Regions from separate parts of the Kitasatospora sp. NPDC091276 genome, predicted to be linked through region 2. Evidence: riboswitches for the same ligand, from Rfam matches in the RefSeq annotation. Region 2 holds a riboswitch; the other holds the start of a gene.
The links. Region 2 has a riboswitch for cobalamin ahead of AB0O19_RS18450 (ABC transporter substrate-binding protein). Riboswitches for the same ligand answer to the same signal wherever they lie in the genome.

Region 1: linked by a shared signal. The riboswitch ahead of AB0O19_RS15005 (HoxN/HupN/NixA family nickel/cobalt transporter) and the one ahead of AB0O19_RS18450 (ABC transporter substrate-binding protein) in region 2 are both predicted to bind cobalamin.

What each region holds. Positions count from the first base shown of each region.
Region 1 is NZ_JBFBFU010000010.1:140,299-145,892, reverse strand. It holds gene AB0O19_RS15020 (LacI family DNA-binding transcriptional regulator) at 1-746, opposite strand, end outside; gene AB0O19_RS15015 (nitrilase-related carbon-nitrogen hydrolase) at 924-1,865, shown strand; gene AB0O19_RS15010 (metalloregulator ArsR/SmtB family transcription factor) at 2,011-2,343, opposite strand; cobalamin riboswitch at 2,441-2,683, shown strand; gene AB0O19_RS15005 (HoxN/HupN/NixA family nickel/cobalt transporter) at 2,734-3,843, shown strand; gene asnB (asparagine synthase (glutamine-hydrolyzing)) at 4,025-5,594, opposite strand, start outside.
Region 2 is NZ_JBFBFU010000013.1:119,960-125,553, reverse strand. It holds gene AB0O19_RS18455 (iron chelate uptake ABC transporter family permease subunit) at 1-156, opposite strand, end outside; gene AB0O19_RS18450 (ABC transporter substrate-binding protein) at 153-1,097, opposite strand; cobalamin riboswitch at 1,219-1,424, opposite strand; gene AB0O19_RS18445 (hypothetical protein) at 1,973-2,476, shown strand; gene AB0O19_RS18440 (siderophore-interacting protein) at 2,880-3,722, shown strand; gene AB0O19_RS18435 (hypothetical protein) at 3,947-5,335, shown strand; gene AB0O19_RS18430 (hypothetical protein) at 5,550-5,594, shown strand, end outside.

The sequences.
Region 1 (5,594 bases), on a different contig from region 2:
ACCGCGCCGTCGGGGGCGCAGACCACGGCGTCCAGGCCCGGGGTGCCGGCGAGCAGGTCCGTGGTGGCGGCCTCGGCCTCGGTCGGCGTGGCCGCGAACGGGACCGTTCGCACGGCGACCTCGACGCCGTGGCGCCCGGTCCAGTCGGCGGCGGCGGCCCGCAGGGCGGTCGCCCAGTCGGATCCCGGGCCGGGGGCCAGCAGTGCCGGGCGGCGTGCGCCGCGCTGCGCGAGGTGGTCCAGCAGGGCGGCGAGCGAGGTGGCGTTGTCGCACACCACCGATCCGCTGGGTGCGGCCCCGCCTCCGAGGTAGCGCTCCCCGGTGACCACGGGTACGCCGGCGGCCAGCAGACCGGGCACGGCCGGGTCGTCGACCTCCGGATCGATGACCATCAGCCCGTCGACCCGGGCGGCCAGCCCGCCCTCCGCCGCCTTCCCGGGGGCCAGCAGCACCACGTCGAGGCCGTCCTCGCGGGCTCGCTCGACGGCGCCGAACGCCAGCTTCATGTAGTAGTCGAGGCGGGTCGCCGTGCGCGGCAGGTACAGGCCCACTGCCCCGGTGCTGGAGCGGCGCAGGCTGCGCGCCGCCGAGTTCGGCCGGTAGCCGAGCTCTCGGGCCGCGGCCTGGACGCGTTCACGCGTCGCCTCGGCCACCCGGCCGGATCCGAGGAGGGCGTCGGAGGCGGTGCTCTTGGACACCCCGGCCGCCCGGGCCACGTCGAACAGGGTCACGGATCGGCTGGTCACAGCCCGGAAGTCTAGACGCAGAACCGGAGGCCACCCGTGGTCCGGGCGCCTGCGATGCTCCTCGCACCCCCTTGCCGGAACGTTCCGGCAACGCTTAGGGTCACCCGTGCCGGAACGTTCCGGCACGGCTTCGGCCTGCTCCCGACACCATGACCCGAGATGACCCGAGGACCCGCCATGCGCCTGATCACCGCCCTGAACCCGCCCGCGTCCCCGGCCCGCACCCGCGCGCCCCGGCGCGCCGCCCTGCGGGTCGCCCTCGTCCAGCAGCGCTGGCACGCGGACCCCGAGCAGCACCGGGCCGGCCTGCTGGAGGGAATCCGCCTCGCCGCCGAACAGGGCGCCGCCCTCGTCGCCCTCCAGGAGCTCACGCTCTCCCCGTACTTCGCCGTGCTGCGCCAGTCCGACCACCCGCAGGCCGTCGAGCCCGAGGACCTGCGCACCGGCCCGACCTTCGCGTTCGCCGCGGCCGCCGCCCGCGAGCACGGCATCCACGTGCACGCCTCGCTCTTCGAGAAGGCCGACGGACCGGACGGCCCCGACGGCCTCGGCTACAACACCGCGATCCTCGTCGCCCCCGACGGCACCCTGGTGCAGCGCACCCGCAAGCTGCACATCCCCGTGACCGAGGGCTACTACGAGGACACCTGGTTCCGCCAGGGCCCGGCCGGCGAGGACGCCTTCCCCCTCGCCGAGGTGGGCGACGCCGCCATCGGCCTGCCGACCTGCTGGGACCAGTGGTTCCCCGAGCTCGCCCGCGCCTACTCCCTCGCCGGCGCCGACGTGCTCGTCTACCCGACCGCCATCGGCTCCGAGCCGGGCCACCCCGGCTTCGACACCCAGCCGCTGTGGCAGCAGGTCATCACCGGCAACGCCATCGCCAACGCCACCTTCATGGTCGTCCCCAACCGCATCGGCACCGAAGGCGAACTCACCTTCTACGGCAGCTCGTTCATCGTCGACCCGTACGGCCGCGTGCTCACCCGGGCACCGCGCGACGAGGCCGCCGTCCTGGTCGCCGACCTCGACCTCGACCAGCGCCACGACTGGCTCGAACTCTTCCCCTTCAACACCACCCGCCGCCCCGACGCCTACGCGCCCCTGACCGCCCAGCGCTGACGCCCCCGGCCTCCCCGGTCAGGAAACGGACCTGCCCCGGGGAGGCCCTTCGGCCTCGCCGACCATGCGACCCGTCCCCACCGGGACACCGGTGCGTGTTCCCCTCACGTTCGCTGCCGGGTTCCGCCACCGAGGCGCTCCCGGTTCAGGCGCGCCTCGGCAGGGTCTCGTCGAGGAGACGGGCGACGCCCTGGTCACGGAGCCGGTAGCGCACCACTCGCCCGTCCCGCTCGGCCGAGACCACGCCGGAGGCCCTCAGGAGGCGGAGGGCCTGGGAGACGGCGGTCGGGCTGATACCGCAGGCGCCGGCGAGGTCGGAAACCGGGATCGGCCCGGCGGCGTGCATCGCCGCCAGCAAGGCCAGCCTGCCGGGCTCGGCCAACAGCGCGAACCTCTCGGCGACAGCGCGCAGTTGGTCACGGTCGGCCACCGCAGCGACGGCAGCCTGAACCGCTCGGGCATCGATTGCCTCGGGCATGTGCTGCCCTTCCCCCTCGTCACGGCTTTGTCAGCACTTTGCGTTATTGCAACATATGCGCAACTGCGCAGCCTTGTCGACTGACTGTCCGAGCCCCTACGGTGTTCCCCGCCGTGGTGTTCGGGAAGTCCGGTGACAGCTCCTCAGGGGCCGAATCCGGCGCGGCCCTCGCCACTGTGAACGGGAAGTGCCCCCGGCGCGCCCGCAGCCACTGCGGGCAGTCACCGGTGCCGTACGGCGCACGGGAAGACGAGCCGCGGGGTGCGCTCAGCCCTGCCCGGACGCGGGCAGAACTGTCCATCCCCCAGCCAGGAGACCGGCCACGGCGCGCACGACTCCCCCGACCTCGCCGGGGGTGCCCCCATCGAGGAGCTGGAGAGGCCGCCCGTCATGACCCTCACCGACGACACCCCGTCATCCGCCCTGCCCCTGCCCCCGCGCTGGCAGCGCCGGGACACCGTCCGCACCGCCAGTCTGCTCGGCGTCATCCTCGCCATGCACGTGGTCGCCTTCGGCATGCTGTTCCTGCTCGTCGCGCCCAACCACTACACGATCGGGAACCAGGCCTTCGGCGTCGGCCTCGGCATCACCGCCTACACCCTCGGCATGCGACACGCCTTCGACGCCGACCACATCGCCGCCATCGACAACACCACCCGCAAGCTGATGGCCGACGGCCAGCGCCCGGTCTCGGTCGGCTTCTGGTTCGCCCTCGGCCACTCCAGTATCGTCATGGCGATGGCCGCCCTGGTCGCCGGCGGCGCGCAGATCGCCGGCACCCTGGTCGACGGCCAGTCCACCGCCCACCAGTGGCTCGGCGTCATCGGCACCAGCGTCTCCGGCACCTTCCTCTACCTCATCGCCGCGCTCAACCTGATCGCCCTGGCCGGCATCTACAAGGTCTACAAGGCCATGCGGGCCGGCCAGTTCGACGAGAGGCAGTTGGAGAAGCACCTCGACGAGCGCGGCTTCATGAACCGCATCCTCGGCAAGCTCACCAAGTCCATCCGCCGCCCCGGCCAGATGTACCCGGTCGGCGTGCTCTTCGGCCTCGGCTTCGACACCGCCACCGAGGTCGCCCTGATGGTCATGGCCGGCTCCGGCGCCGCCTCCGGCCTGCCCTGGTACGCCATCATCTGCCTGCCGCTGCTCTTCGCCTGCGGCATGAGCCTGTTCGACACCCTCGACGGCACCTTCATGAACTTCGCCTACCACTGGGCGTTCTCCAACCCGGTCCGCAAGGTCTACTACAACCTCACCATCACCGGCCTGTCCATCGCCGTCGCCTTCGTCATCGGCACCATCGAACTGGTCGGCGTGCTGCACGAGAAGCTCGACCTCACCGACCCCGTCACCGGCTGGATCGCCGATATCAGCCTCGACAACGTCGGCTACATCCTCGTCGGCATGTTCGTCGTCGTCTGGGCCTGCGCACTCGCCTACTGGCGCTTCAGCAACGTCGAGCAGCGTTGGGCCACCCGCGTCGGGAAGACCGGCTGACCCGCCCGCCCGGGCCGGCTCCTCCTTCGACCAGGAACGGGGTCGGCCGCGTCCGCCCCGTCCTGCGCCCTTCGTGGCCCGACCACCGTCGGGCCACGAAGGGCGTTCGCGTTCCTGGCGAGGACGTCAGTCAGAGGGCGAGTCAGACTCATCAGCAGAACCACCAGTCACATCATCACTGTCAGAGGGCCAGGGCGGGGCGGTGGTGGTCGAGCCACAGCGCGAGGTCGACGACCCGCTCCAGGCGGAGCCGGTGGCCCCACGGCAACTGCTCGGCAGGCGTGTCGAGGGCGGCCCCGACGACCGTCTCGTCGGCGATGTCCCGGACGTGCGGTGCGTCCAGCGCCTCGCGGGCCAGCCGCTGCAGACCCGCGTTGTAGTCGGGGTGGTGGGTGGCCGGGTAGTGGTTCTTCGGCCGCCACAGCACCGACTCGGGGGCGATGCCCCGACCGAGGTCGCGCAGCAGGCTCTTCTCCCGGCCGTCGTGGTTCTTCATCGCCCAGGGGGTGTTGAAGGCGTATTCGACGAGGCGGTGGTCGCAGTAGGGCACGCGCACCTCCAGGCCCTGGGCCATGGAGAGGCGGTCCTTGCGGTGCAGGAGTTGGCGCAGCCAGCGGGTGAGCGAGAGGTGCTGCATCTCGCGCAGGCGGTGTTCGGCGGCGCTCTCGGAGTCGAGGCGGGGGACGGCGGCCACGGCGGTGCGGTAGGTGTCGGCGCGGAACTCGGGGATGCGCAGCCGGGCGGCGAGGTCGGGGTGGAGCGGCATGGCGGCCTGGTCCCCGGTCACCAGGAGCCAGGGGAAGGCGCGAGCGGCGAGCGCCTTCGGGTGGTGGAACCACGGGTAGCCTCCGAAGACCTCGTCGGCGGCCTCGCCGGAGAGGGCGACGGTGGAGTGCTTGCGGATCTCTCCGAACAGCAGGTAGAGCGAGGTGTCCATGTCGCCGACGCCGATCGGCGAGTCCCGGGCGGCGACCACGGCGCGCCGGTTGTCCGGGTCGAGCAGGGCGCGGGGGTCGAGGACGACGGTGGAGTGCTCGGTGCCGATGAACGCGCCGGCCTCGGCGGCGAAGGGGGTGTCGTGGCCGGTGCGCAGCACGTCGCCGGTGAACCGTTCGGCCTGGTCGCTGTAGTCGACGGCGTAGGAGCGCAGGGTGGCCTGCGGCCCTTCGCGGAGCCGGAGTTCGTCGGCGATCAGGGCGGTGACGACGGTGGAGTCGAGGCCGCCCGAGAGCAGGCTGCACAGCGGGACGTCGGCCTCAAGCTGGGTGCGGGCGGCGCGGTCGACCAGGCCGCCGATCAGCTCGGTGGTGGTCTGCGGGTCGTCGGTGTGCGGGCGGGCGGTCAGCTCCCAGTAGCGCCGTTCGCGGATGCCGTCGCGGTCGAGGACGAGCAGGCTGCCGGGGTGGACCTCGCGGACGCCGGCCCAGACGGTGGGGCCGGTGTTGAACAGGAGGCTGTAGGCCTCGCGCAGGCCGTCGGCGTCCACGGTGGGGGTCACCTCGGGGTGGGCGAACAGGGCCTTGGGTTCGGAGCCGAAGGCGAGGCCGCCGTCGGTTTCGGCCCAGAACAGCGGCTTGACCCCGAGCCGGTCGCGGACCAGCAGCAGGCGCTGCTCGCGGTCGTCCCAGACGGCGAAGGCGTACATGCCCTCCAGGTGGTCGACCAGGGCGTCTCCCCACTCCTGGTAGGCGCGCAGGACCACCTCGGTGTCGCTCCGGGTCTCGAACCGGTGGCCCTTGGAGGCGAGTTCG
Region 2 (5,594 bases):
CACGACGTCGATCACCGTCCGGACCGGCTCGTGTTGCGAGCCCACGGCGAGGCCGAGGAGCACGGTGGCCAGGAGCAGGGCCGCACCGATGGCCAGGGCCGCCGTCGCGCGGCCCGGACCAGGGGGCCGCGCGACGGCGGGGTGGGGCGCGGTCATGAACCCGGGTGCAGTCGGTCCAGTCCCGCGGACACCCGGGCGGCACCGTCGGCGAGCAGCACGCCGGGAGTCGACTCCGAGAACGGCACCACCACGAAAGCCTTGCGCTGTACGGCGGTGAGCTTGCTCAGCACCGGGTCGTTCTCCAAGTAGTCGATCTTGGACTGGGCCGTGTCCCAGCCGGCGTCCGCGACCACGATGGCGTCCGGGTCCGCCGCGACGACCTTCTCCCAGCTCACGTTCTGCCAGCCACCGGGCAGGTCCCCGAAGACGTTGCGGGCGCCCACGGCATCGAGAACGAGTTGAGGTCCGCCGTGGCCGGCCCCGACGAACGGCGCCTTGGTGTCCGAGTCGTACCACAGGACCTTCAAGCCCTTGCCCGCGGCCGTCGCCGTGAACTCGGCCAGTTGCTGCTCCTGTTGCTGCTGGATCGCGGCGGCCCGCTCCGTGACACCGAAGACCTTGGCGACGTCGTTCAGTTCGCCCCACACCGCCTGCCAGGTCGTCGGCGGCACCTGGCTCTTGTCCGAGCAGCCGAACGGGGACAGGTACGACGGGATACCCTGGCCGCGCAGTTCCCCCCGGGTGCCCGCGACCTTGTCGGTGAACGCGCTGGAGTAGGAGGCGTACAGGAAGTCGGGACGGGCCGCGAGGAGCTTCTCCTTCGTCGGGTAGTCCTTGGAGAGCACCGGGACGGAGTCGTAGGCCGCCTTCCACTTCTCCGGGATGGAATCGTCGAGGTAGGCGGTACCGGCCATGCGGGACTGCAGGCCGAGGGCCAGGGCCACCTCGGTGGCACCCTCGTTGAGCGTCACCAGCCGGTCGGGCGGCGCGCCGACCGTCACGGTGGTCCCGCAATTGTCGACGCTGACCGGCGCGGCAGTTCCGGCCGTCCCGCCGGACGTGGTGGGCGCGGGGGCGCCCGTGCAAGCTCCGAGCATGCCGATGAACAGGAAGGCCGCGACTGCCCGGCCGACACGTATCGGACCTGTGGGACGTACGGAACATATCGAACGGAACGGATACGGCAGACCGCTGGGCACGTGTTCTCCAAAACCCTCGTGGAACATGTAGCGCCGTGGCCGGTCTCCTGGCTTCCGCATCAACGCGCCGCGGCCGACCTTCCCGGACGGCTCTTCCAACCCGCCCAGTGGCCCTGACCGCTGGAAAAGCCGGTCAGCGAGGGCCGCGGAACTCCGCGGCAACAGTGGCGAGGGCCGCACCGGACTCAGACCGGTTTCCCGTACACCACGGCGATGGCAAGGTATCAGGCGTGGTCAGGTCGGAGCTGGCCAGCCCGTGGGATGATCGTCTGGACCGTTCCCGGGGGCGGGGGAGGGATCGGCCACGGGGCCCGGCCGGGGGTCTCAGGTGCGGGCGGCGGCGACGATCCAGTTCCTGAACTCGACGGCGTAGTGCCGCAGGTGGTGGTCCAGGACCTCGTCCGGGCACGTGACGGGGAAGTAGGGCGCCGCCACTCGGCCACCTCGCGCTTCGCAGCAGTTCCTTCTCGTAGGCACGGCGTTGCTGGCCGGCGGTGCTGGCACACCGGCCCGAGCGCTCCCGCGGTCGCTCGGGGTGCGGGCTGAACCTGCCGACCGGCAGGTAGGGATCAATCATCGTCCGCTGATCGTCCGTGAGTTGCCGACGCGTCACAGCCCACAGTCCTCCCTGTTCCGCCCTCGGAGGAGGGTGCAACCAGAAGGCTGATCACTACCTCACACAGGCCCTCATTCCCGCACGTCGTGGCGGTTGGTGAACCAACGAGGTCCGCCATCCCGTTGAGGCGTGTACCTGACCATCCTCCGATAGAGAGTTGGCTGCCATGACCTCCAAGCGTGTTGTCCAGTCCTCCGTACTGACCGCCGTCCTGGCGCTGAGCGCCGGCTTGGCCCTGGCTCCCGCGGCGCAGGCCGCCGGCCCCTCCGCCGGAACGACGCGGTCGGCCGCCCCAGCGGCGTCCGCCGCCTACGCGGCGCGCAGCACCCAGGTCACCCTGTCGAACCAGACCGGCAGCATGCTCTACCTCGGCTCGGCCACCCTGGCCCACGGGTGCTGGAGCACCGGCAGTCCTCTGCCCCCGAGCTACATCCTGCCGAATGTGGCCCCCAGCTGGAAAACCGAGTCGTGCGGGTTCCTGACGGGCACCGAGGGGCAGATCGGCTTCGGCGTGGACACCTGGAGCGGGTTGATCCATTGGAGCAACCCCTACGCCGGGTCGAACGTCAACGAGTGCACTGTCGGTGCGGGTCTCACCTGCCAGGTGATCGGCGGCGGGGGGAACATCGCGGAGGTCACCTTCGTGGTGCGGCGCGCCTGAGGCCCGACCCCACCCGGTCGCCCGCCACCTGAACCACGAGTGCCTCCGGCAGGGCGGCCGAAATCGTACCGGCGTCCTGACCGGCCGCCCGCTCCCTATCCTCCCGAGCGGGTTGCGGTGCCGGATCGGTCCGGGGAGTGCGGCGCGGCCGCTCTGCGGGCGGCGACCTCGGTCGTCGGCTCCCGGGCGGCGCGCGGCGCGGTCTGGCTGCGCCGAACCGGTCGCGGCGGCTCCGTACGACCTTGTCGCGTCCGCGAGCCGCAGCAGGGCTGCCGGGGCGTCACGTTCCCGGTCGTGGGCGGAATGGGGATCGGCTGCCGTCCCTGGGTCGAGCACCGCCTCAAGGGTGCTAACTTAGGCAAGCCTAACCAAGACGCGCGACCACACAGCCCAGGGGGGCACCATGGCAGACCAACCGACCCGCCGGACACCGCAGGCGCGCGAAGCACAGGTGCTGCGCACCGAGCGGATCACACCGCACATGGTGCGCCTGGTTCTCGGCGGTGCGGGGTTGGAGGACTTCGACGCCACCGAGTTCACCGACCACTACATCAAGGTGCTCTTCACGCCCGAGGGCGTGAGCTACCCGGAGCCCTTCGACATGGCGCGGATCCGCGAGGAGTTCCCGCCCGAGCAGCGGCCGATCACCCGGACGTACACCGTGCGGGCCTGGGACCCGGCCCTGCGCGAGCTGACCATCGACTTCGTGGTGCACGGTGACGAGGGCCTGGCCGGGCCCTGGGCGGCCCGCGCACAGCCCGGCGAGACGGTGCGCTTCCTGGGCCCCGGCGGCGGCTACGCCCCCGACGCGAGCGCCGACTGGCACCTGCTGGTGGGCGACGAGAGCGCGCTGCCCGCGATCGCCGCGGCGCTGGAGCGGATGCCGGCCGATGCCGTGGTGCACGCCTTCGTCGAGGTCGCGGACGCCGCGGAGGAGCAGAAGATCGTCTCGCCCTCCGGGGCCGAGATCAGCTGGCTGCACCGCGGCGCCCGCCCGGTGGGCGAGGCGCTGGTCGAGGCGGTGGGCGCGCTGGAATTCCCCGCCGGCACGGCATCCGCGTTCGTGCACGGTGAGGCGGGCTTCGTGAAGGAACTGCGGCGCCTGCTGCGCGTGGAGCGAGGCATCCCGCGCGAGCGGCTGTCGGTCTCGGGCTACTGGCGGTCCGGTCAGAGTGACGAGGCCTGGCGGGCGGCCAAGCGCGAGTGGAACGCCCAGGTGGAGGCCGAGCAGGAGTCGGCCGGCTGATCTACGCGGCCGGGCAGCCGCCCCTCCCCGGCCTCTGCCCGCCCCCGGCGGCCCCCCGCCGCCCGCCCCCCGCGGCCCCCCGCCGCCCGCACTCCCGCCTCCGTCGACGCTGTACACGGAATCGTTGTCCTCACCGCGCATGCCTCCGGCCCAGTACCGGTTTCATGATCACTGAGGGAGAATTCCAGAAGGCCAATTCGGCGCAGTCGACAGGGGGTTGGGCGATGTCGAGGCTCTTCGGCGGGCGGGGCGGCGGCAGGGGAGACGAGGGAAGCGGGAGTACGCAGGAGCTGGCCAGGTCACTGGCCCGGCAGGGGGCCTGGGGCGGTCTGTGGAAGCTGGTGCTGTCCCTCCCCTTCCCGCAGGCCGCGGCGGCAGCCGCCCACCTGAAGCCATCGCGGTGGCAGCCACAGGGAATGGCGGAGCGCCAGCTGGCCCAGCTGCTGGCCGAGACCGACCGTCGTGAGGTGGTACGGGTCGGCGAGTCGGTCCACGCGTCGGCGTCGCGGGTGCTGCCGTCCGCCCTCAACGCCGCCGGCCCGGTCGGCTTCTGCCATCAGCTGCCGCTGGCCGCGATCAACCTGATCGGCGAGGACCTCCACCGGTGCCGGATCGTGACGGTGGACCGCACCGGCGTCCTGAACGAGTTCTACGAAGGCCCGACGAACCACGTGTCGCTGTGCTGCGTGGACGCGGATACCGTGGTCGCCCTGCGCGACTTCGCCGGCGACGGCCACCTCCGGAACGCGGAACTCGTCGAGTACACACCCGGCGGGGAGACGGTCCTGGCCGGCGGCACGGCGCTGCTCGGAGCACGGGTGGAGGCGACGGCCGACGGTTTCGTGACGGGCCTGAGGCTCGTCAGGGCGGCACTCGGGTTCTTCGGCGGCCAGGAGCTGCGGCTCGACCTGGCGGAGTTCGGTTTCAACCGCGCCGACCTGTTCGCCGTCGATCCCTCCGGCACCCGGATCGCGTTCGCCGACGGGTTCCGGATCCTGATCACCGACAGCAGGCTCGAACCGATGCACGAGTTCGCCGCGGACGACCACCTCGGCCACGGACCGATCAGCGCCATCGCGTTCACCGCCGACTCCCTGGTCACGGCCGGCCTGGACCGGGGCCTGCAGCGGTGGCAGGTGGTCGGCGACCGCCTGCGCCCGCTGCACCCCGCCTCGTTCCCACCATCCAGGGCCCTGCACAGGCTCAGCCCCGTGCCCGCCTGGGACCTCCTGGTCGGGGACGGCGGCAACGAGAACTTCTTCTACGACCAGACGTCCCTGGACAGCCGGACCTCGCCGCCCTTCCTGGGCTCCCTCGACACCGGCATCGGGCACTTCGAGTCAGCACCGTACGGCAGGCTCGCCGTCTACGAGGGCGGCCTGTTCCCGCCGACCCGGGACAGCGCCGACGGCTTCTACTCCACCGTGGTCCTCGACCTCGACCACCCCCTGAACCTGCTGGCCAGACGGCTGTCGTCGCTCTCCCGCGCGGACGCCGACCGATCGCGCGCCACCCGCGCCGACGCCGGCCGCTACCCGCTGTCGGACTCCGCCCGGAACGTCCTCGACCGCATCGAAGCAGCCGCCGAACTGGTACCCGAACTCGCCCGGTGACCCCGCGATCGTCCACGTACTCGCCGTTGATCGCCGGAAGAGTTCTCTCGAACGCCCCCACCAATCTCATCAGGCCGCCTCGGGGCGGTTCGGCGAGGGCCCTTGGGGGTGCGGGAAGCGTAGCCGGCGGTGTCAGCGTCGAGCATGACCATGTCCTGGTCCTCAATGTCCAGGCCTCGGAACCTACCCCGCTGAGCCGTGCAACGATTCCCAGGTGAGAGTCCCTGATGTTCCTTTCCGTGAACGCCTGTTTGTCGAG